DNA from 2 places in the Agrobacterium sp. CG674 genome. Region 1 is predicted to be linked to the other one. Evidence: riboswitches for the same ligand, from Rfam matches in the RefSeq annotation. Region 1 holds a riboswitch; the other holds the start of a gene.

What was found. A riboswitch is a leader RNA that binds a small molecule or an ion and turns the genes downstream of it on or off. The one in region 1 is predicted to bind S-adenosylmethionine.
Region 2: it holds a riboswitch for S-adenosylmethionine, as region 1 does, so the genes downstream of both, metA (homoserine O-acetyltransferase MetA) here and ACQZ51_RS01850 (O-succinylhomoserine sulfhydrylase) in region 1, are expected to answer to the same signal.

What each region holds. Positions count from the first base shown of each region.
Region 1 covers NZ_JBNWDZ010000001.1:372,783-383,461, reverse strand. The annotation lists gene ACQZ51_RS01885 (glycosyltransferase family 2 protein) at 1-1,700, shown strand, start outside; gene ACQZ51_RS01880 (BA14K family protein) at 1,729-2,052, opposite strand; gene ACQZ51_RS01875 (autotransporter domain-containing protein) at 2,246-4,480, opposite strand; gene ACQZ51_RS01870 (AraC family transcriptional regulator) at 4,738-5,727, shown strand; gene ACQZ51_RS01865 (MFS transporter) at 5,724-6,893, opposite strand; tRNA gene ACQZ51_RS01860 (tRNA-Gly) at 7,135-7,208, opposite strand; gene ACQZ51_RS01855 (2'-deoxycytidine 5'-triphosphate deaminase) at 7,253-8,350, opposite strand; SAM riboswitch at 8,425-8,503, shown strand; gene ACQZ51_RS01850 (O-succinylhomoserine sulfhydrylase) at 8,549-9,733, shown strand; gene apaG (Co2+/Mg2+ efflux protein ApaG) at 9,995-10,387, shown strand; gene ACQZ51_RS01840 (Hsp33 family molecular chaperone) at 10,432-10,679, opposite strand, start outside.
Region 2 covers NZ_JBNWDZ010000005.1:196,402-207,080, forward strand. The annotation lists gene pyc (pyruvate carboxylase) at 1-332, shown strand, start outside; gene ACQZ51_RS15765 (OmpA family protein) at 420-1,082, opposite strand; gene ispG (flavodoxin-dependent (E)-4-hydroxy-3-methylbut-2-enyl-diphosphate synthase) at 1,151-2,401, opposite strand; gene ACQZ51_RS15775 (MFS transporter) at 2,545-3,738, opposite strand; gene ACQZ51_RS15780 (DeoR/GlpR family DNA-binding transcription regulator) at 3,735-4,559, opposite strand; gene ACQZ51_RS15785 (polyprenyl synthetase family protein) at 4,747-5,646, opposite strand; gene mtgA (monofunctional biosynthetic peptidoglycan transglycosylase) at 5,818-6,564, shown strand; gene ACQZ51_RS15795 (aldose epimerase family protein) at 6,580-7,602, opposite strand; gene metA (homoserine O-acetyltransferase MetA) at 7,673-8,599, opposite strand; SAM riboswitch at 8,679-8,755, opposite strand; gene ACQZ51_RS15805 (thiamine diphosphokinase) at 8,845-9,495, shown strand; gene ACQZ51_RS15810 (ABC-F family ATP-binding cassette domain-containing protein) at 9,499-10,679, shown strand, end outside.

The DNA.
Region 1 (10,679 bases):
GAATGGTGACGGAGGATTCCTATTTCGGCGCTTTCGCCCGCTATCTTCGTTTGCCGTTTGAACCACAGCTGGATGGGGCGCTGGTCGCCGATACGCCGTCCCTGGATGTTCAGCTGCTGGAGGCGCGCATGGTGCGCATGACGCCGCGCGACGCCGTACCATACATGGCCATCGTTCCCGATGTGAGCAGCATCGAGCGCTTGAAGCATGCGTTGGAAACGACGCCCGGTCTTTCTGCAGGTCTGGTTGTGACCACGCCGTCGGCCCTGCGAGACGCGGTTTGGCGTGCCGGAGCCGAACGGCGGACGCGCCAGACGGTGAATGCCCTGTTCGATGCGACACCGCATTTTTCGGCGCGCATCACCTTGCACGGCAAGCAGGGCTTTCTGCTTGGCGTCGGTGCCACACTTCTCATCGGCGCGCTGCTGCTCTCTCCCACAATGACGTTTCATCTTCTGCACATCGTGACTGCGGCACTCTATATGGCTGCGATCCTGTTTCGGCTTCTGCCGCTGCGATCTCAGCCGGACAGGCGCACACTGGCGTTGGTTGAGACATCTCGCGAGGAAGAGCTGCCCGTCTACACGATCCTTGTGGCGCTTTACCGTGAAGAGGCGGTTGTCGAACAGCTCGTGGCTGCACTGGACCGGATGGACTGGCCCCGATCCCGCCTCGACATCAAGCTTGTCTGCGAAGCGGATGACGAGGGCACGATTGCTGCGATACAGAAGATGCGCCCCGGCCCGCATTTCGAAATCGTCACCGTGCCGCCATCGCTGCCGCGCACGAAGCCGAAAGCCCTGACCTACGCGCTTTCAGGCGCGCGCGGCGAGTTTACTGCCATCTACGATGCCGAAGACAGACCGCACCCCAAGCAATTGCGCGAAGCCTATACGCGGTTTCGCAATGGTTCCGAGACCCTGGCGTGTCTTCAGGCACCGCTCATCATCAGCAATCCCGATGCATCCTGGATCACCTCATCTTTTTCTCTGGAATATTCAGCGCTGTTCCGGCGCATGTTGCCGACGCTTGCCCGGATGAAGATGCCTCTCCCGCTCGGCGGCACATCCAACCATTTCCGAACGTCGATCCTACGCAAGGTGGGCGCATGGGACCCGTATAATGTCACCGAGGATGCGGATCTGGGCATGCGGCTCTACAGGCTCGGCTATTATTCCGATGTGATCAGCTATCAGACGCTGGAGGATGCGCCGACCGACCTCTCTGTCTGGCTGGCCCAGCGGAGCCGCTGGTTCAAGGGCTGGCTGCAGACCTGGCTGGTGATGATGCGCTCACCGCTGACCATTGCGCAGGAAATGGGCTGGAAAGCCTATCTTGTGTTTCAGCTTCTCATCGGGGGCATGCTTCTGTCTGCCCTCACCCATCCGCTGTTCATCATCTATCTGATATCGGTTGGCCGCACTGTCTGGCTTGAAGGTCTCGCGGCCTTCTCGCCTGCCCAAATTGCCCTAGTGACCGTAGATACGCTGAACATGTTCGCGAGCTATGCCGTCTTCCTGCTGATGGGGACGCGGGCGATGATTGATCATGAAAGAGGTCTGGTCGGCAGGCGCTGGCTGGCGACGCCCATTTACTGGCTGATGCTCTCAGCCGCGGCGTGGCGGGCTGTTTTCGAGCTGCGTTATAAGCCATTTGTGTGGAATAAGACGCCCCACAAGCCTGTGTCGAAATCCGCGTAAATATACTGCTCAACCGAGCATTGATTGATCAGTATGGAGACTGGCACTCGGCGCGCGCGCCCTGCTTGGTCTGATAGGTGTTGTCGGTTGCGTGATAAGACTGGTAGCGGGTAGCGCACCAAGTTACGTGCTGAATTTCCTCAGCCGATAAAGACATGCTGGAGGCGCTCGCACTTGCGGCGGCTCCGCTGCTAAAGGCAATAGGCGTGCTATCATAGGCTTCGCCCTGTGACTGAGCCTGCTCCGCGTAGGCGGGCGCGATGACGCTGAGCGCATGGGCCGGGATCGTCGTGACGGCCGAGAAGCCCAGGGTTATTGCAGCGAGAGTAACCAGTTTTACCATTTTGGACATTGGTAATTCCTTTATTCTATTTGCAAAACCAACGTGCCCCGACAGGCTTTTGTTCCAAAAAAGTGGAAATGTTAATTTTTAGTATTGACAGGCACCAAAAACCGATCACGCATCGGTGATTTGGTGCACCGAAATAGAAAAACCACCGAATTGCTTCGGTGGTTTTGAGTGTAATAATCAGGCCTTGGCAGGGTCAGAAGTTGACCTTCCAGCCGGAACGCAGCCAGACGCTTGGGTCGCCGCCTTCGGAGGATGCGTTGACCATCAGCGATGCTGTGCCGCCCCCGACAGCGAATTCTGCGCCGAGGCCGCCGCGAACCCACCACTGTTTCAAATCCTGACCGGGCAGATCAACCGATGACAGGCCGAGAATCTCAGCCGTTGTGCCGGAAGATTTGTCTTCGAAGCGATGGGCAACTTCCGTACGGGCCAGAAGAGTGACACTGTCCGTCAGCGGGTGAACGTAGTCTGCACCCAGACGCGCAATCGTTGCGTGATCGCTCATCTCGTCATAGGCAACCGGGAAGGAGCCGCCGCTTTCCGTGTAGGCATCCACCTTGCTGTTGGCGCGTGACAGGCCGATGTAAGGAGAGATGGCCGTATCGGCAATGGTGACCGCATCCAGCCAGTCCAGACGCAACTTGCCGCCAAAGGTCTGCGTATCCGTGTTGCCGTTGGAGAAATCCTGCGCGCCGCCATTCATATAGCCACGGTGAATGTCCATTTTGCCGCCAGCATAATAACCGCCCAGCGTCACATAGAGATTGCTGACGACATTGGCCGTGACTTCAGGCGAGAGATAGAAACCCTTGAAGTTGAAATCGCCGCCGCCTTCCAGATCCTGGTTGGTATAGGTGCCACCGATGGCAAAGCGCCCTGTGACCCCATCGGCAATGCCATAACCCATGCCGATTTCGCCCAGGCCGAAGCTACCATCGGAAGCATCGCTCTTGTCATAACCGCTATCCACCGTGCCCCAGGCGGAACGCTGACCGGCATTGAGCAAGTTGCGCATCGGGCTGCCCTGAGCACCGAACATGGCGGTGTTGGCAGAACCAAGCTGCGTGGTGGTGGGCGTGGCCGCAGCACTCTGGATGGTCGGCACGAACTGTTCCGGCGCGATGATGCCGGTGCCAAGAGCGCTGACGCGGGCATAGTAGAACTGACCGTTCTGGGTCATGCCCGCAACCACGTTACCATCATTGGAGACTGCTTCCGCTGATACCGTCGTGTCCACCGCAATGGTGGCACCGTTGGCGCGCAACCAGTCTTCAACGGTGACCATTCCGGTCGCTTCCGTCCAACGGAAGCCGTGGGATACTTCAGCGGCATCCTCTGCCGAGCCTACAACGACACTTCCATCCGCGTTGACGGCGAGAGCTTCGGCTTCAGTCCCACCGAAGTTACCAAGATTCTGCAGCGTTCCGGTTATGCCGTCGCTGCCCACATGCCACCGATAGGCAGCGTCGTATGAATCCTCCACGACAGGAGAAACATAAATCTGGCCAACGATTGTGCTGCCATCGGCGCTCATCGCGCCAAAGCTCACGTCTTGGTAATTTAGCGGGATCGAAAGAGTGAGCCCGCCGATATCCTGCATCCCGCCTTTATCCGTCCAGCGAAAGGTCCTGGAGGCTGAGCCAGATGACTCACCCGCGACAACGCTGCCATCGGTTGAAACAGCACTGGCATTTGAATAGTAGGCGCCCGCAAGTTTGCCCAAGCCGGTAATCGTACCCCCCTCCTGCCAGCGAAATGCCTCATTATCCGAATAGCCAACGACCGTTGTGCCATCGCCACTGATCGCATAGGCATACGAGTTGTCGTTGCCATTCAGCGTTCCAATGTCCACCATGACGCCGTCTTCTGCGGCACCCGACGCTGTCGACCAGTAAAAAGCATGATACTGGGTGTAACCTGGGAGATAGCCTTCACCGAAAAGGGCATTGCCGTCATCACTCACACCTTTGGCGGAAGCAGAGCCGCTACCAAACGCTCCCAAATCCTCGATGACACCATTCTTTACGCGATAGATTTTATCTTGGCCCGAGGCAACATAGACAGAACCGTCTTCATTAATACCACTTGGACTTAACCCGCCGGTGGTGGTCGGGGAGGTTCCCGCAGAGTCCTTCCACAGATAGGGTACGCTATAATTGAGGCTGCTGTTCCACGTGCTTACGAGCAATGTCGACCCATCACCACTGAGACCGACGATGCCGCCAGAACTCGTGAACTGGTCGAAGGTGGTGTTTGCGCTGGTATTGGAAGTGTCGACTGGAGGTGTCGTAGGCGGACCGATTGCATGCGACGTCAACGGAAACGCCGTCGTTGCAGCCAGCGCCAGCGCAATCAACGATGTTGTGCTGAAAAGCCTGCGCGTGTTTCTCGCAACGCCATGATCCGGCTTACCAAATGTGATCGTCATTTCGCTTCATTCCCCTGCATATTGCTGCAACCGCATAGTTTAGATTCAACGCGGATATAAAAAATCTGCGGCAAATCTATCAGTATCGCTGGTTTTCGAATATGTCTGAGCGTCCGCATTCATTGTCTGGACGTCCCGTCAGGCGATTTGTTGCGGGACAACGAAGTATAAAAAGATTATTGGATCATTTTTCTTATTTTATACTAACTGCATGAGAAAATAGTATTTTTGAATATTATAATGTTTCAAGGCTTATTATGACATCCTTCGTGTTCGACAGTGCGGCCCTGCAGCCTCAAGACAGTTTTGATGCCTATCGCGATCTTTATGCGGGAGGCTCTGATGTCAGCACCAATGGCCCTGGGTTCCGTGGCTGGGTGAAGGCATCGCGCCTGGGGAAGCTCGTGATGTTCGAGCGCAAGCTGAATGATGTTGCGCATGAACGCTCCCTGCGCCGGGCAAGCGCGGACGGGTTCGAACATTTTACCTTGCAGCTCAATCTTTCAGGCCAGTTAGAGGTGGAAACGCCGAACGCGACGCGCTCTGTTGCGGCAGGAGACATTGTTCTCTTCGACACCACACAAGCGCAACGCACGATGATGACAGACTGTCACTATGTCACGTTTTCTGTTGCGGCAGATCTGGTCAGCACCGTGGATACGGACGCCCGCAACCTGCACGGCACGGTTCTCAATGGTGGCAACGCCTTCATTCTGGCCGACCTCATGGCATCACTGGTGCGGCGCCCCTTGCAGCATGACATGGCCGCTGCCGGGCGCGTGACGCAGATGTTTCGGCAGGCGCTGGCCATGGCGCTGGACACGAGCAACACTGCGCAACCCAAGGACCCCAACGATGCCGTGGAACGTGTGCGGCTTTTGATCGATGCGCACATCGCCGACCGCAACCTCTCTCCCGAATGGCTGAGCAAAAAAGCCAATCTTTCCCGCACACGTCTCTATGATCTTTTCAAGTCTGCGGGCGGCATTTCCCGCCACATACAAAAGGCCAGAGCAACGAAGCTGCGCCAGTTGCTTGCACGACCGGATATGGGTCGCTTCAGCGTGGGCACTCTGTGTCACCAGGTCGGCTTTGCCAGCGAAAGCCACGCCATACGAACATTTTCAGACCTTTTCGCCATGTCTCCCGGCCAGTACCGGCGTCAACTCAGCGAAACGCAGGCGGCAAAAGACAGCAAATCCGCCGCTGATTTTGATGGGTGGATCAGGGCGCTGACGAACGCCTAGGGCTTTACCCCGCTTCTGTTCAAACCGCCTGTCGTCAAAGCATAGACGGCATAGGCACCCATGAATCCGTGAACAGAGATCATGTAAAGGAAGAATGCCGCATGCCCCGCATGCTGCATGAGGGCGGAGACGAGCAAGGGGCCGAGCGCGCCGCCCACAGACACGAAGAACAGCAGGGATGCCGCCAGGGCGACGTTTTCATGGCCCTTGCCTGCACGATCATGTCCATGCGCAGAACACAGGGCATAGACCGGAAAACTGAATGCCCCGAAGATGGCGATGCCGATCATGTTGAGCATCGTGTTGGTATCAGCAAAGGCTGCAAGAAACCCCGCCACGGCCACCGCACCCATGAGCGTGACCACGATAACCGCTATGCGGTTGATGCGATCTGAAAAGAAGGCGAGAGGATATTGCAGGACGAGCCCGCCCATCAGACCCGCACTCATGAAGGTTGCGATACCGGCTGGTGTCATGCCGACCAGGTGCGCGTAGACCGGCCCGGTGGAGCGAAAGGTGGTCGCCGTCATGCCCGCCGCGATAGCGCCCAGGACGGCCAGAGGGCTGATGCGCCAGGCGCTGCAAAGATCAAAACGAAGAGTTATCGCAGCGGCAGAGCCAGCGGTTTTAACGCGAGAAAATGGAAGCTGCGTTGCGATCAGGACAGCCGATATCAGCGGAAAAAGCGCGGAACTGTTCACGCCAACAAGGGGAATGGCGTATTGTGCCGCAGCCACCGCACCCAGAGTGACAAAGCGGTAGATCGACAATATCTGCGCCCGATGGGAATTGGCGGCATTGGCGTTGATATAACCTTCAATCAAGGCCAGCAGACCCGCATAGGCGAAACCTGATACCAACCGCAGGCCGATCCAGATGAGCGGATCAGCCGTCAACGCCATCATCGCTGCCACCGCCGCCGCAACCGTCACCAATATCTTGAAGATCTGGCCGTGGGAGAACCGGCCAAAAAGCCGCGTGGCCCACAGGCACCCCACGGCAAAACCCAGGCTGTAAACCGCACTCATGACCCCGATGAGCGTGACAGAAAACCCATGAGACGCACCGCGCACGGCAACCAAAGTCAGTTGCAGCCCATGCACCCCAATAACCATGCCTGCCGTCACCAGAACGGGAAGCAGCTGTCTGACCTGTTTGAAAAACATGCGAGCCTGAAAATGCGAACCGGCAGACATACGCTTTGTAACGTGGCGTGATATGCCGTTTTAAAATGCAATGAAAACAGAAATGAAGATCGAAAGAACTGCTCAAGTATTTCAACGACGATGCAGACGCAACAGCGCATGTTTGACGGCCCACCACACGCGCAGGTGGTGACCAAGCGTCCTTGGCACTTTCAGGAATCGCACCGACTGTTCGCCTGATTGAGCTTTCTCAAAAAACGACTGGAGCGGGTGAAGGGAATCGAACCCTCGTATTCAGCTTGGGAAGCTGCTGCTCTACCATTGAGCTACACCCGCGCGATTGAAACTTCGGGCAGTTTGGCCGGCCTGTCAAGAAGGGGCTACTCAGCCTTGAAGTGTTTTGAGAGCTTGAGGCCCTGGGCCTGATAGTTGGAGCCGAGGCCTGTTCCATAGAGGCCTTCGGGTCTTGTCAGCATATGCTCATAGACGAGGCGCCCGACGATCTGGCCGTGTTCGAGGATGAAGGGCACTTCGTGGCTTCTAACTTCAAGCACGGCGCGGCTGCCTGTGCCGCCGGCGCTGGCATGGCCGAAGCCGGGGTCGAAGAAGCCGGCATAGTGCACACGAAATTCACCGACCAGCGGGTCATAGGGTGTCATTTCGGCGGCGTAAAGCGGTGGCACGTGAACGGCTTCGCGCGAGACGAGGATGTAGAATTCATCGGGATCGAGGATGAGTTCGGCGCGGCCTCTGGAATAGATCGGCTCCCAGAAATCGAGCACATCATGGGCGGCCTTCTGGTCGACATCCACCACCGCCGTATGGTGCTTGCCGCGATAGCCGATCAGGCCCGTTTCCCCGAAACCTTCAAGGTCGATGGACAAAGCAATGCCGCCGCCGGAGACATTGGGCGTTTCGCTGGCGACCAGCGTTTCACTTTCATGCAGCGCCAGCAACTGCGTTTCCGCTAGCAAGGCATGGCCGATGCGGAAGCGTATCTGCGACAGGCGTGAGCCCTGGCGCACGACGATGGGGAATGTGCGCGGGCTGATTTCGAGGTAGAGCGGGCCGTGGTAGCCTGCCGGGATCTTGTCGAATTCCTGCGCATAATCGGTGATGACGCGGGTGAATATATCGAGGCGTCCGGTCGAGCTTTTCGGATTGGCCGAGGCTGCCATGTCAGCCGGAAGCGCCAGCGCCTCCATCAGCGGCACGATGTAGACGCAGCCGGTTTCCAGAACAGCGCCTTCGCGCAGATCAATCTCGTGCAGGCTGAGCCGGGTCAGCTTTTCGATGACTTTCGTCGAGGGGCCGGGCATGAAGCTGGCGCGCACACGATAAGCCTTTGCGCCGAGGCGAAGATCGAGGCTGGCGGGCTGTATCTGGTCCTGATCCAATGGCCGTTCGCTGGCCAATTGGCCAGATGCGAACAGTTCGCGGATCGCGCCATCTGCCAATATGCCCGTCGTTCTCGTCATCTTTTTATCATCCCTTTTCACGGCGACAAAACCAAAAGCCAAGCATTGACGCAAGTCGTTAACGGGTTTAAGGCAACTTATCCCGTGGTGATTTGGCCGGTCGGCTTGCAGCCACGTTAAACAAATGGCTAAAAAGACCGGGTGCGCTTGTAACCGGTCCGCTATTGCGACCGGTTTTTTTGTTTGTAAGGTGATGACATGAGCAAGAAATGGCGCCCGGCAACACAGTTGGTACACGGCGGCACCCTGCGTTCTCCATATGGCGAAACATCCGAAGCCATCTACCTCACGCAAGGCTTTGTCTATGAAAATTCCGAAGCCGCCGAAGCGCGCTTCAAGGGCGAGACGGAGGGCTTCATCTACGCCCGCTACGCCAGCCCTACCAATGACATGTTTGAAAAGCGCATGTGCCTGCTAGAAGGTGCTGAAGATGCGCGCGCCACGGCATCCGGCATGGCTGCCGTTACTGCCGCCATCATGTGCCAGCTGAAGGCCGGCGACCATATCGTTGCGGCCCGCGCTCTGTTCGGCTCCTGCCGCTGGGTTGTCGAAACGCTTGCTCCGCGCTACGGCATTGAATGCACGCTGGTTGACGGGCGTGATCTTGCGAACTGGGAAAAGGCGATACAGCCGAACACCAAGCTGTTCTTCCTTGAAAGCCCCACCAACCCCACGCTTGAAGTCATTGATATCGCAGGCGTTGCGAAGCTTGCAAACCAGGTCGGCGCCAAATTGCTGGTCGATAACGTGTTTGCCACGCCGCTTTTCCAGAAGCCGCTGGAACTGGGCGCCCATATCGTCGTCTATTCGGCAACCAAGCATATTGACGGTCAGGGACGCTGCCTTGGCGGTGTTGTTCTGTCCGACAAGAAGTGGATCGAGGAAGAGCTTCAGGATTACTTCCGCCACACCGGCCCGGCCATGTCGCCGTTCAACGCATGGACCCTGCTGAAAGGCATCGAGACCCTGCCGCTGCGCGTGCGCCAGCAGACGGCGAACGCTGCAAAGATCGCTGATTTTCTGGCCGAGCAGACCAAGGTCGCCAAGGTCATCTATCCCGGTCGCGCAGACCATCCGCAGGCCGATATCATTGCCAAGCAGATGACTGGCGGTTCGACGCTGGTATGCTTTGAGCTGAAGGGTGGCAAGGAAGCGGCATTCAAGTTGCAGAACGCGCTTGAAATCGTCAAGATTTCCAACAATCTGGGCGATGCGAAAAGCCTGATTACCCACCCTGCCACGACCACACACAAGAACCTGACGGATGAGGCGCGCGCCGAACTCGGCATGTCCGGTGGCACGCTGCGCCTTTCCTGCGGCATTGAAGATACCGACGATCTGCTGGAGGATTTTGCGGCGGCAATTGCCGCAGTCTCTGCCTGAGAAACACGGATGGCCCGGCATTGCGACCGGGCCGTTTGCCATGGCGATCGCTCTTAGATCGATTTGACGCCATGGAAACAAGGAACATCTTCGGTCCAGACCTGTTACACTCAACCACCCAAATGAGCCGTGGAGCAATCCATGCCAGCCGAAACGTGCATTGTTTTGGGCTGCCACGCTAATATCGCCTTACGGTTTATTGACGATAGGCGTCGCCTGTAGTGTAGAATGTCTGGACAACCAATTACTTAAGGTCCCGTAATGTACCGTGCGCTAACAAGAGATATCGAGGTCACAGTCGACCCCTATTATCTTGAAGAGCAGTCCGACCCGGCTGACAGCCGATATGTCTGGGGCTACACCGTTGTGATTTCCAACAATTCCGAGATCGGCGTGACGCTGGTCAACCGCTATTGGCATATCACCGATGAAAATGGACAGGTGGACGAAGTGTCCGGCCCCGGCGTGATCGGCGAACAGCCGCATCTGGAGCCCGGTGGCACTTACGAATATTCATCCGGCTGCCCGCTGGACACGCCATCCGGCATGATGTTCGGCCATTACGAGATGCAGTCTGACGCCGGAGAAGTCTTCACCGTGGCTATCCCCGCGTTCTCGCTGGACAGCCCGGGGCTGATGCGCGTGCTGAACTAAGGCCCGACAGTGTGCCGGACCTTTTCAGATCCGGCACATCATTGTCACTCCGCAGCTTCCAGCTCATCCACCGAATAGCGGTAGGTGGTGGAGCAGAACTCGCAGGTCACGGAAATCACGCCGTCTTCCTGACTGTCGCGGATCTCATCGGCTGAGAAGCCTGAGAGAACACCCTTGATCTTGTCACGCGAGCAGTTGCAGCGATCAAGGATCAGCTGCGGATCGTAAACCCGCACGCCCTGCTCGTGAAACAGGCGATAAAGCAGCTTTTCCGCTGGCACCTGCGGATCGG
Region 2 (10,679 bases), on a different contig from region 1:
AGGGCATGGTCACGGTGTTCTTCGAAATCAACGGCCAGCCGCGCCGCATCAAGGTGCCGGACCGCGCCCATGGCGCCACGGGTTCTGCCGTTCGCCGCAAGTCCGAGCCCGGCAATGCCGCGCATGTCGGCGCACCGATGCCGGGCGTTATCTCCCGCGTCTTTGTCAATCAGGGGCAGGATGTGAAGGCGGGCGACGTGCTGGTGTCTATCGAGGCCATGAAAATGGAAACCGCGCTTCACGCCGAACGGGACGGCAAGGTTGTCGAAGTTCTGGTCAAGCCCGGCGATCAGATTGATGCCAAGGATTTGCTGATCGCTTACGGCGAATAAGCTTGGACGCAGTCAATACAAACAAAAAGCCCACCGGTTGGTGGGCTTTTTGCTGAACAGGTCTATCGGTTAAGACGTGTCGGGAAATCAGTTCTGTGTCAGCGGCGAGATCAGGACTTCGACGCGGCGGTTCTGAGCGCGGCCATCTGCTGAGGCGTTGGAAGCAACCGGCTGCGAGGGGCCAAAGCCCATGGTCGAGATACGGCGCTGATCGACACCGCCACGATCTCCGAGATAGTTGGCGACGGACGCCGCGCGACGTTCGGACAATTGCTGGTTATGCGCCAGGCTGCCGGTCGAATCGGTATGGCCGTTAATGTCGATATAGGTCTTGTTGAACTTGTTCAGAACGATCGCGACCGAGTTGAGCGTTGGGTAGAATGGCGGGATAACCTGATCCTGATCTGTCGCGAAGGTCACGTTGGACGGCATGTTGAGAACGATGCTATCGCCACGACGGGTCACAGATACACCGGTTCCCTGAAGCTGCTGGCGCAGTTCGGATTCCTGATTGTCCATGTAACCGCCGATGGCACCACCGGCCAGAGCGCCAATGCCAGCGCCGATCAAAGCGTTGCGGCCCTTGTTGCCGCCGCCGATGACCAGGCCGCCGACAGCACCGGCCAGAGCGCCGATACCGGCACCACCCGCCATGTTGGAAACCTTCTGCTCACCTGTGTAGGGGTCGGTGGTGGTGCAGGCGGAAAGATAGGTTGCGGCAAGCGCAAGAACGACAAACTTCTTGATCATGAATTCCAGTGCTCCGTGAGTTCACGTAAGGTAAGACAGATGAATTCCGGCATTTTCACGGTCGAAACCTACTCGGCTGCGTCTTTTTGGCCGAAACGTTTTTCGATATAGTCGATGACGAGTGCCTCGAAATCTTTGGCGATATCAGGTCCGCGCAGGGTCAGGGCCTTTTCGCCATCAATGAAGACGGGAGCGGCCGGGTTTTCGCCGGTGCCGGGCAGCGAAATTCCGATATCGGCATGCTTGCTTTCGCCCGGACCGTTGACGATGCAGCCCATGACGGCGACGTTCAGCGCTTCGACGCCCGGATATTTATCACGCCAGACCGGCATGTTCTTGCGCAGATCGTTTTGGATGTTCTGGGCGAGTTCCTGAAACACGGTGGACGTCGTGCGGCCACAGCCCGGACAGGCTGCAACGACCGGAACGAACTGGCGAAAGCCCATGACCTGCAGGATTTCCTGCGCGACCTGCACTTCGCGGGTGCGGTCTCCGTTTGGCTCCGGCGTCAAGGACACGCGGATCGTATCGCCAATGCCGTGTTGCAGCACGTAACCCATGGCGGCGGAGGAGGCGACGATGCCCTTTGAGCCCATGCCCGCTTCGGTGAGGCCCAGATGCAGCGCATGGTTGGAGCGTTCCGACAGCATGGAATAGACGGCGATCAGATCCTGAACCTGGCTGACCTTCGCCGACAAAATGATGCGATTGCGCGGCAGGCCGATTTCTTCGGCAAGCTCTGCGGAAATCAGCGCTGACTGAACAATGGCTTCACGCGTGACCTGACGGGCCGATAGCGGAAAGCCTTCATCCTTGTTCTTGTCCATCAGCGTGGTCAGAAGTTCCTGATCCAGCGATCCCCAGTTCACGCCGATGCGCACTGGCTTGTCATAGCGGATCGCCATTTCGACGATATCGCCGAACTGCTTGTCCTTCTTGTCCTTGAAGCCGACATTGCCCGGATTGATCCGGTATTTCGCCAGCGCTTCGGCGCAAGCCGGGTGATCTGCCAGAAGCTTGTGGCCAATATAATGGAAGTCTCCCACCAGCGGCACATCTAGGCCAAGGCGCAAAAGGCGGTCGCGGATTTTTGGAACGGCGGCGGCACTCTCGTCACGGTCGACGGTGATGCGCACGATTTCGGAACCCGCCCGGTAAAGTGCGGCCACCTGCTGCACGGTGGCGTCGATGTCAGCCGTATCCGTATTGGTCATGGATTGCACGACGACTGGCGCGCCGCCACCCACGATCACGCCACCGACATCGACAGCGACCGAGGACCGGCGCGGCTTGGGATCATAATCGGCGTGTGACGTCATGGTTTTCTCGAGCAATTGTGGTTGGTCTGATCATTCAGGTGTAACACGGCGCGAGCCTTGTCAATATCGAAGCGATCAACTCCTCTTTCACCGCAATCATGGCAAAATTGGAGACCGGCCGTCATGAGGGTGAAAGTGCTGCGTCAGTGGTGGTTGCTTGTACCATCGGCGTGGCGGGCCAAGCGGGAGAGAAGCAGAACCACGACATGCAAAACCGGCAGGCCGAGGAAGACGACCGCCAGTCCCGTATGCTCCGCGATGAAGCCAATGGCTGACGGGGCAACAAGAATGCCGGAATATCCCATGGTCGTGACCACGGACAATGCAATGCCGGGTGCCATTCCCGGCATGTTGCCCGCTGCCGAGAAAGCAATTGGCACCATGTTGGAAATGCCAATGCCGGCAATGGCAAAGCCTGCAATCGCCATGAAGGCATTGGGTGCGAAACCGGCAATCAGCAGACCCACAATCGATATGGCAGAGCAGAATTGCAGGGTGCGGACGGCGCCGAATCGGTCTCGTACCAGATCACCCGCAAAGCGCATGACTGCCATCGTCATTGAGAAGGCCGCAAAGCCGAAGCCCGACAATGTCACGGATGCGCTGAGTTCGTTGCGCAGGTAAAGCGCGCCCCAGTCCAGAATCGCACCTTCCGGGATCATCGAAAACAGTGCCATGATGCCGATGATCCAGGGGAGTGGAGTCAGCGGTAGGCCACCCTTTGGCCGTTCTTCTTCCGGATGCGGACGATCCACCAGAACCCGTGGCCATGCAACGGCAAGCATGATGGCAGCAATGATCGTCAGCGCGACGGCGTGGCCGTAAATGCCGGTCATGTTGATCAGCAGGCCGCCGAGACCTGCACCGAGCAGACCGCCAAGGCTCCAGAAGGCATGGCAGGATGACATGATGGCGCGGCGCATGCTGCGCTCCACCACAACGGCATTGGCATTCATGGCAACATCCATTGCTCCCGTCAGCCCGCCGAACAGAAAGACGGCGATGACACCAGCCCACAATGCGTTCGCCATTGTGATCAAAAGCAGCGTCGGCACCATGACGAGAGCCACGGCAAGCGTCACGGTTCGCGAACCAAGACGGCCGATCTGGGAGCCTGCGATGGGCATGAAAGACAGGGAGCCGAGGCCGTAGACAAGGATAACGAGGCCCAGCTCGCTTTCGCTGAGCGAAAAGCGTGTGGCAAATTCCGGTATCATCGGTGCCCATGACCCCATCATGAAGCCGTTCATCAGAAACAGCAGGGAAACGCCAAGGCGTGTCCTCGTCATATATGGCGTGCGGGATGTGGGGGATGGATGCGTGGTAGAGCCGGTCATCGGGACTGGTCCTTTGGTGTTTGGGTAAATGAAGATACTGGGGAAGACGCGCTGGCCTGGACAGTTTCGACGCCGGTTTTCCTGAGCGTTTCGACCGTTGCGGCGTCAGCATCCGCCTCAAGCACAAGCGTCAGCTTGGATGTCAGCGGGTGCACATGGAATGCCGTGGGGGCTTCGATCTTTTCAGAGGTGATGGCGCAGAGAATTCTCGTGCTGGCCTGACAGGCAAGTCGCTTGAAGACCGCATCCTCGTAAATTTGGCCAGACAGTCCTTGGATGAGCGATAGGCCGCAGACGCCGACGATACACAGGTCTGGCCTGATGTCTTCCAGCTGCTTGATAGCCGTTGTGTCAATGGCAGCGCCGACAGCCGGATCAACCCTGCCGCCAATGAGAATGAGCTCGACCCCGTTGCGGCCCGTGAGTTCGGCCGCAATGTCAGGCGTGTTGGTGATGATGGTCAATCGCGCATCCGCACTCAGATGCTGCGCAATCGCCAGATTGGTTGAGCCAGCGTCGAGAAAGACAGTCATGCCATCCTGCAACAGCGCAGCCGCAGCCTGTCCCATGGCAGCCTTGCGTTCCGTCATCAGGGTCATGCGCGTTTTCAGTGGTATCGTGGTGCCTGATATCAGCAGCGCACCGCCATAAACCCGCTCACATTCGCCCCGCGCCGACATTTCGCGCAAATCGCGCCGGACAGTGTCCTCGGATACCGCAAATTTCTGCGCCAGTTCCTGCGCGGACACCCGGCCATGGCGCAGCAATTCTGCGTGAATGAGAGCCTGACGTTCGCCAACAAAGTGATCTGGTCTAGACATGGGAGGGCAAATCGGATGAATCGTGCATAAACACGCATAACCCGGCATCGGCGATTTCTCAAGCAAAATGATGACGCGCGTCTTCCCATCGCGCTCAGGCGATGAGTGGGCGTGTTGAAGATGGTCGGAAAACCGGCCAGGATTGTATGGGATGTTATGGAGCAGGTGGGCTGAGCGCCCGCTGGTTTCAGCTCTTTCGTTCGGCCACGAACTTTGCTGTTTCGATCAGTGTCTCACCCGCTTCGCCATAGGGTGCGAGCAGTTCGGCAGCTTCTTCCACCAGTTCCCGCAGCCTCGTTGTGGCCCATTCGGCACCGTGCAGGGCAACCAGTGTGCCCTTGCCGCGTGCTGCGTCCTTGCCGGTTGCCTTGCCCATGGTCACGGCATTGGAGGTCAGGTCAAGAAGATCGTCTGCCAGCTGAAAAGCGAGGCCGATTTTTTCGCCGTAGTGGCGCAGTCTTTCGCGCTCGGCGGCGTCACTGCCGGCGATGATGGCGCCAGCTTCGCAGGCAAAGCGGATCAGCGCGCCGGTTTTCATCGTCTGCAATGTCACGATGCCCGCTTCATCCGGCGGATGCGTCTCTGCATAGAGATCGAGCGCCTGTCCGCCTGCCATGCCGCCAATGCCGGCCGCTCTTGCCAGGGCCAGAACGAGCTGGGCCTTGCGGTCATCCGGTAGTTCCGTCTCGGGTGCGGCGATAATGTCGAAGGCCAGCGTCAACAGGCTGTCGCCAGCCAGGATCGCGGTTGCTTCATCGAACTTCTTGTGAACGGTCGGCTGACCCCGTCGCAGGTCATCATCATCCATGGCGGGCAGGTCGTCATGCACCAGCGAGTAACAATGCAGGCATTCCAACGCGGCACCCACGCGCAATGCGACGTGCATGTTTCCGCCGAGAAGCCGGGCTGTCTCGATGACCAGAAAGGGTCGCAGCCGCTTTCCGCCGTTCAACACGCCGTGCCGCATCGCGTCCAGAAGGTTTGCCGGTCGCGTCGTCTCGCCGGTGCGGCTGTCGCCTGACAGCAGTTCGCCCAGCAGGGTTTCGGTTCGTGCCGCATTGTCGCGCAGGCGTGTCTCGAATGTCATTTTGGCCGTTTCCTCAACATATCGGCTGTTTGGCATGGGGGAAAAAGGCTGGCAATCATTTTTGTGGGGCACCGGGGAACTTCGTTATCGTGACTCGCCTTGATGGTGTATGCGGAATATGAAAGGCTCCAAGCGGCAGCCAAATGGGGGACGCCAAGTGGGGGCAGGTATTTGAGTAGCACGCCGGATATCGAGACGGACGATGAAACGCTTGATGAAAGCGGGAGTAAACCGAAGGTGGATATTCGAAACCTGGTGAGACGCGTCCTTCTTGTTATCCTCGCCTTGCTTGTTTTGCCCTATCTTCTCATTCCGCTTTATGCGCTGCCGTTTGTGCGTCCCGTTTCCACACTCATGCTGGCTGAACTGGTCACGTTTCAGGGCTATGATCGCCGCTGGGTGCCGCTGGAGAATATATCGCCACGCCTTGTGCAATCCGTGATGATGTCTGAAGACGGGCAGTTCTGTTCCCATGGCGGTGTGGACTGGAATCAGATGCAGACGGTGGTGAGCAGCGCGCTGGAGGGCGAATCCACGCGCGGTGCCAGCACGATACCCATGCAGACCGCAAAGAACCTGTTTCTCTGGAATGGGCGCTCGTTTCTGCGCAAAGGGCTGGAATTGCCTCTGGCCGTTGCGTCAGACTTCATCTGGTCAAAAAGGCGGATGATGGAAATTTATCTCAATGTCGCGGAATGGGGGCCGGGCATTTACGGCATCGAGGCGGCTTCCCAGCACCACTTCAAGGTCTCAGCTTCGAAACTGAGTGCGAGACAGGCAGCGCTTCTTGCTGTCTCGCTGCCCAATCCGATTGATCGCGTTGCGAGCAAGCCCGGACGGGGCATGCAGAGGCTGGCCGGGCTGATCGAAAGGCGCGCCCGTGGTTCAGGCGCTTATGTCGGCTGCGTGCTGGACTGAACCGAACTCGGCCGTTCAGCCTTTCTTGAAAATATAGTCGGTTTCCTGCAGCAGCGTCTCGCCGGGGCGCAGAATGCCGTTTGGAAAACCGTCATGGTTGACGGCATCCGGCCATATCTGGGTTTCCAGGCAAAAGCCGGCGAAGGGGCCGTAGTGACGACCATCCAGCCCCGGCACAGCCGCATTCAGCTTGAAACCCGAATAGAGTTGTACGCCGGGCTCCGTCGTTGCCACGTCCAGCGTGATATTGGAGGCTGGCGCGTAAACGCGCGCGACATGCCGCTTGGCGACACGTTCCGGCGAGAGGCAGAAATTGTGGTCGTAAAGAACCTGCTCGCCATCCTTCATATGCTTCATGGGCAAGGATGAGCGAAGGTCGAATTCGGTGCCATCAACGGCGCGGATTTCGCCCGTCGGTATCTGGCGCTCATCCGTCGGCAAATAGTGGTCGGCGGCGATCTCTATTTCATGCCCCAATGCGGTTTCTGCGCCATCCAGATTGAAATAGGTGTGCTGGCATACATTGGCGATGGTCGGGTGGTCGGTCGTTGTTTCGTAGACAACCGATAGCACGCCGCCCTCGCGGATCGTGTAGGTAGCGCGCACCGTGCAATTGCCTGGATAGCCGGCGCGGCCATCGGGATCGACAATCTGCAGTACGACATGGTTTTGCCCATGCTCCATGATCATCCAGTTGCGCTTGCCGATATTGTCGCTGCCGCCGTGGAGGTGGATCACGCCCTTTTCGTTGAGTTCCAGCTGATACGCGGTGCCATCAATCGTGAATTTGCCGTCGCCGATACGGTTGGCGTTGCGGCCCGGTGTTGCACCAAAATAGGAAGAGTATTTCGGGTAGTCATCGAAATTGTCGAAACCCAGCACCAGTGCGGGCTGGTGCCCATCGAGACGCAGGTCCTGAATGACCGCGCCCCAGGTCATCACCTTCGCCGTCAGGCCGCCAGCGGAAATCGTGACACGCTCGACCTTCTCACCCTTGGCGGTGAATCCAAAATCTTCCCGTGCGCCAGCTTCGCTCATCGTGTCACTCTCCCAATCAATCAACAGGGCCGGACGTTGCTTTATTTTCAACGCCCGCGCAATTGCAGAATTATGGTTTGTCACTACCGATATCTGCCAGATCATATGGCGTCGTCTGGTAGATTTCGTTGATCCAGTTGCCGAAGAACAGATGGGCATGGCTGCGCCAGCGGTTGAGCGGGGTCAGATCCGGGTCGTTATGCGGGAAGTAATTATGCGGCACCTTGATGGGTACGCCCGCATTCACATCACGGAAATACTCTTCCGAGAGTGATGTGGAATCATATTCCACATGGTTGAACATATAGAGGCGCTTGCCCTTGCGCTCATGCACAAGGCACACGCCCATTTCCTCTGACTCCATCAGGATTTCCAGATCGGGATGCTTTTCGATGTCCGCACGGCGAACCTCAGTCCACCGGGAGACGGGCACCTGAAAATCATCGGAAAAGCCGCTGAGATAGATGGATGAAGGGCACAGGTTGCGGTGGCGGAACACCCCGAAAGCCTTTTCCTTCAGCTCATGCTTGGGAATGCCGTGGAAATGATAGATTGCCGCCATAGCGCCCCAGCACACGTTGAGCGTGGAGTGAACATTTGTATGCGTCCAATCCAGGATTTGACGCATCTCGTTCCAGTAGGTCACGTCCTCGTAGTTCAGCGTTTCCACTGGCGCGCCGGTGATGATGAAGCCGTCGAACTTGCGGTGACGGACCTCCTCCCACGTTTCGTAAAAGGACAGGAGATGTTCTTCCGGTGTGTTCTTGGCACGGTGGCCGCCGATGCGCACGAGCGACAGCTGCACTTGAAGTGGGGATGCACCCACAAGCCGCGCCATCTGTATCTCGGTCTTGATCTTGTTCGGCATGAGATTGAGAAGGCCGATCTGAAGCGGGCGGATATCCTGACGGATCGCCGCCGTTTCCGTCATCACCCTCACACCCTCTTGCACGAGGGTTTCGAAGGCGGGCAGCGTATCGGGTATCTTGATCGGCATCTCGAACTCTCACTTTCCTGGCAGCACAGGCCTAGAAAACAAAAAAACCGGCAACGAAATCGCAGCCGGTCCTCGGAAATTGCCTATTTCCTCGACCATTTAGCAACTTCTTTAAAGTGGCCGCAAGCCGGTCGGCAAATCACCACTGGCAGGTGTCATAATCCTGTCTGGCCTAAAAATCAATATCGCCGTCCTGTCCGCGTTTGTGCCTTTCCTTATAGGCCCGTTCCGGGCTATGGCAGGGCATGAGTTCGACACCTTTCACCATTTTGCTTGGCGGAAACATCACCGTCACGGATCGCTTGCAAAAGGCGGTGGCCGGTGCGCGTGCGATTGCGGCAGATAGCGGCATGCGTCATGCCGCCCCGCTGGGGCTGACGCCGGAGCTGTGGGTCGGTGACTTCGATTCGTCCGATGCCGATCTCATGTACCAATGGCAAAATGTCCCGCAACAGCCCTTTCCGGCGGCAAAGGGCGTGACGGATGGCGAGATTGCGGTTTCTGAGGCGCTGTCTCGGGGTGCAAACCGGCTGATTCTGGTCGGTGCTCTGGCTGGCGAAAGATCCGATCATGCGCTGTTTCACCTGCTTTATGCCGTGTCACTGGCCGAGCGCGGTATTGACGTCATCCTGACATCGGGGACGGAGGAAGCTTATCCCCTGCTGGCGGGTGACCTCTCCATCGATCTGCCTGCCGGTTCCCTGTTCTCCATCGCCGGTTTTACCGCGCTGGAGGGGCTGGATATCGACAATGCGCGCTATCCTCTTGAAGACTTTGCGCTTGCCTTCGGCTCGTCGCGCACTATTTCCAATGTGGCGGAGGGCGCTTTGCGCCTTCGCCTTGAAAGCGGCAAAGCCATCGTGCTTGCCCGTCCCTATGATTTGACCGGAGCCTGAACCGTGGCACCCCCTATTTTGAAACTCGATGATATCAAGCTGACCTTTGGCGTTAATCCGCTGCTGGATGGTGCAAACCTGCAAGTTGAGCCGGGAGATCGCATCTGCCTCGTCGGCCGCAACGGCTCTGGCAAATCCACGCTGATGAAAATTGCAGGCGGTCTGGTCGAGGCGCAGTCCGGTGAGGTGTTCCGGCATCCGTCCGCCACCATCCGCTATCTGGAACAGGCACCGGATTTTGAAGGTTTTGAGACGGTGCAGGCCTATGCCGAAGCGGGATTGGGGCCGGGTGATGATGCCTACCGCGTCACTTATCTGCTTGAACATCTGGGGCTGACGGGTCTTGAACATCCATCCAGCCTGTCCGGCGGCGAAGCCCGACGCGCAGCACTTGTGCGCGTCATGGCGCCTGAGCCTGACATTCTGATGCTCGATGAGCCGACCAACCATCTCGACCTGCCAACAATCGAATGGCTGGAAGGCGAGTTGCAGCAGACGCGCAGCGCGCTCGTTCTGATTTCCCATGACCGCCGTTTTCTCGAAAAGGTCTCCACAGCCACCGTCTGGCTGGATCGCGGCCAGTCGCGCCGTCTCAGCCGGGGCTTCGGCCATTTCGAAGAATGGCGCGACAAGGTGCTGGAAGAAGAAGAGCTGGAACAGCATAAGCTTGGCAAAGCCATCGAGCGCGAAGAGCACTGGATGCGCTATGGCGTAACCGCCCGGCGCAAGCGCAATATGCGCCGCGTGGGCGAGTTGCGCGATATGCGCGCCTCCTATCGCGGTCACAACGGCCCGCAGGGTACTGTGCAGGCAACTGCCGCTGAAGGGCGCGAGTCTGGCAAGCTGGTGGTCGAGGCCGATGCGATTACGAAATCCTATGGCGATCGCACCATCGTTGCACCGTTTTCCCTGCGCGTGCATCGCGGCGATTGCATCGGCTTCGTCGGACCCAACGGCGCGGGCAAGACGACGCTTCTGAAGATGTTGACGGGTCAGCTTGAGCCGGATAGCGGCACCGTCAAGCTCGGCACCAAGCTGGAGATTGCCACGCTCGACCAGAAGCGTGAGGATCTCAACCTTGAGGATACGCTCGCTCACTATCTGACTGATGGGCGGGGCGAGAACCTGCTGGTCAATGGTGAGGTGAAGCACGTCACCGGCTATATGAAGGATTTTCTATTCCA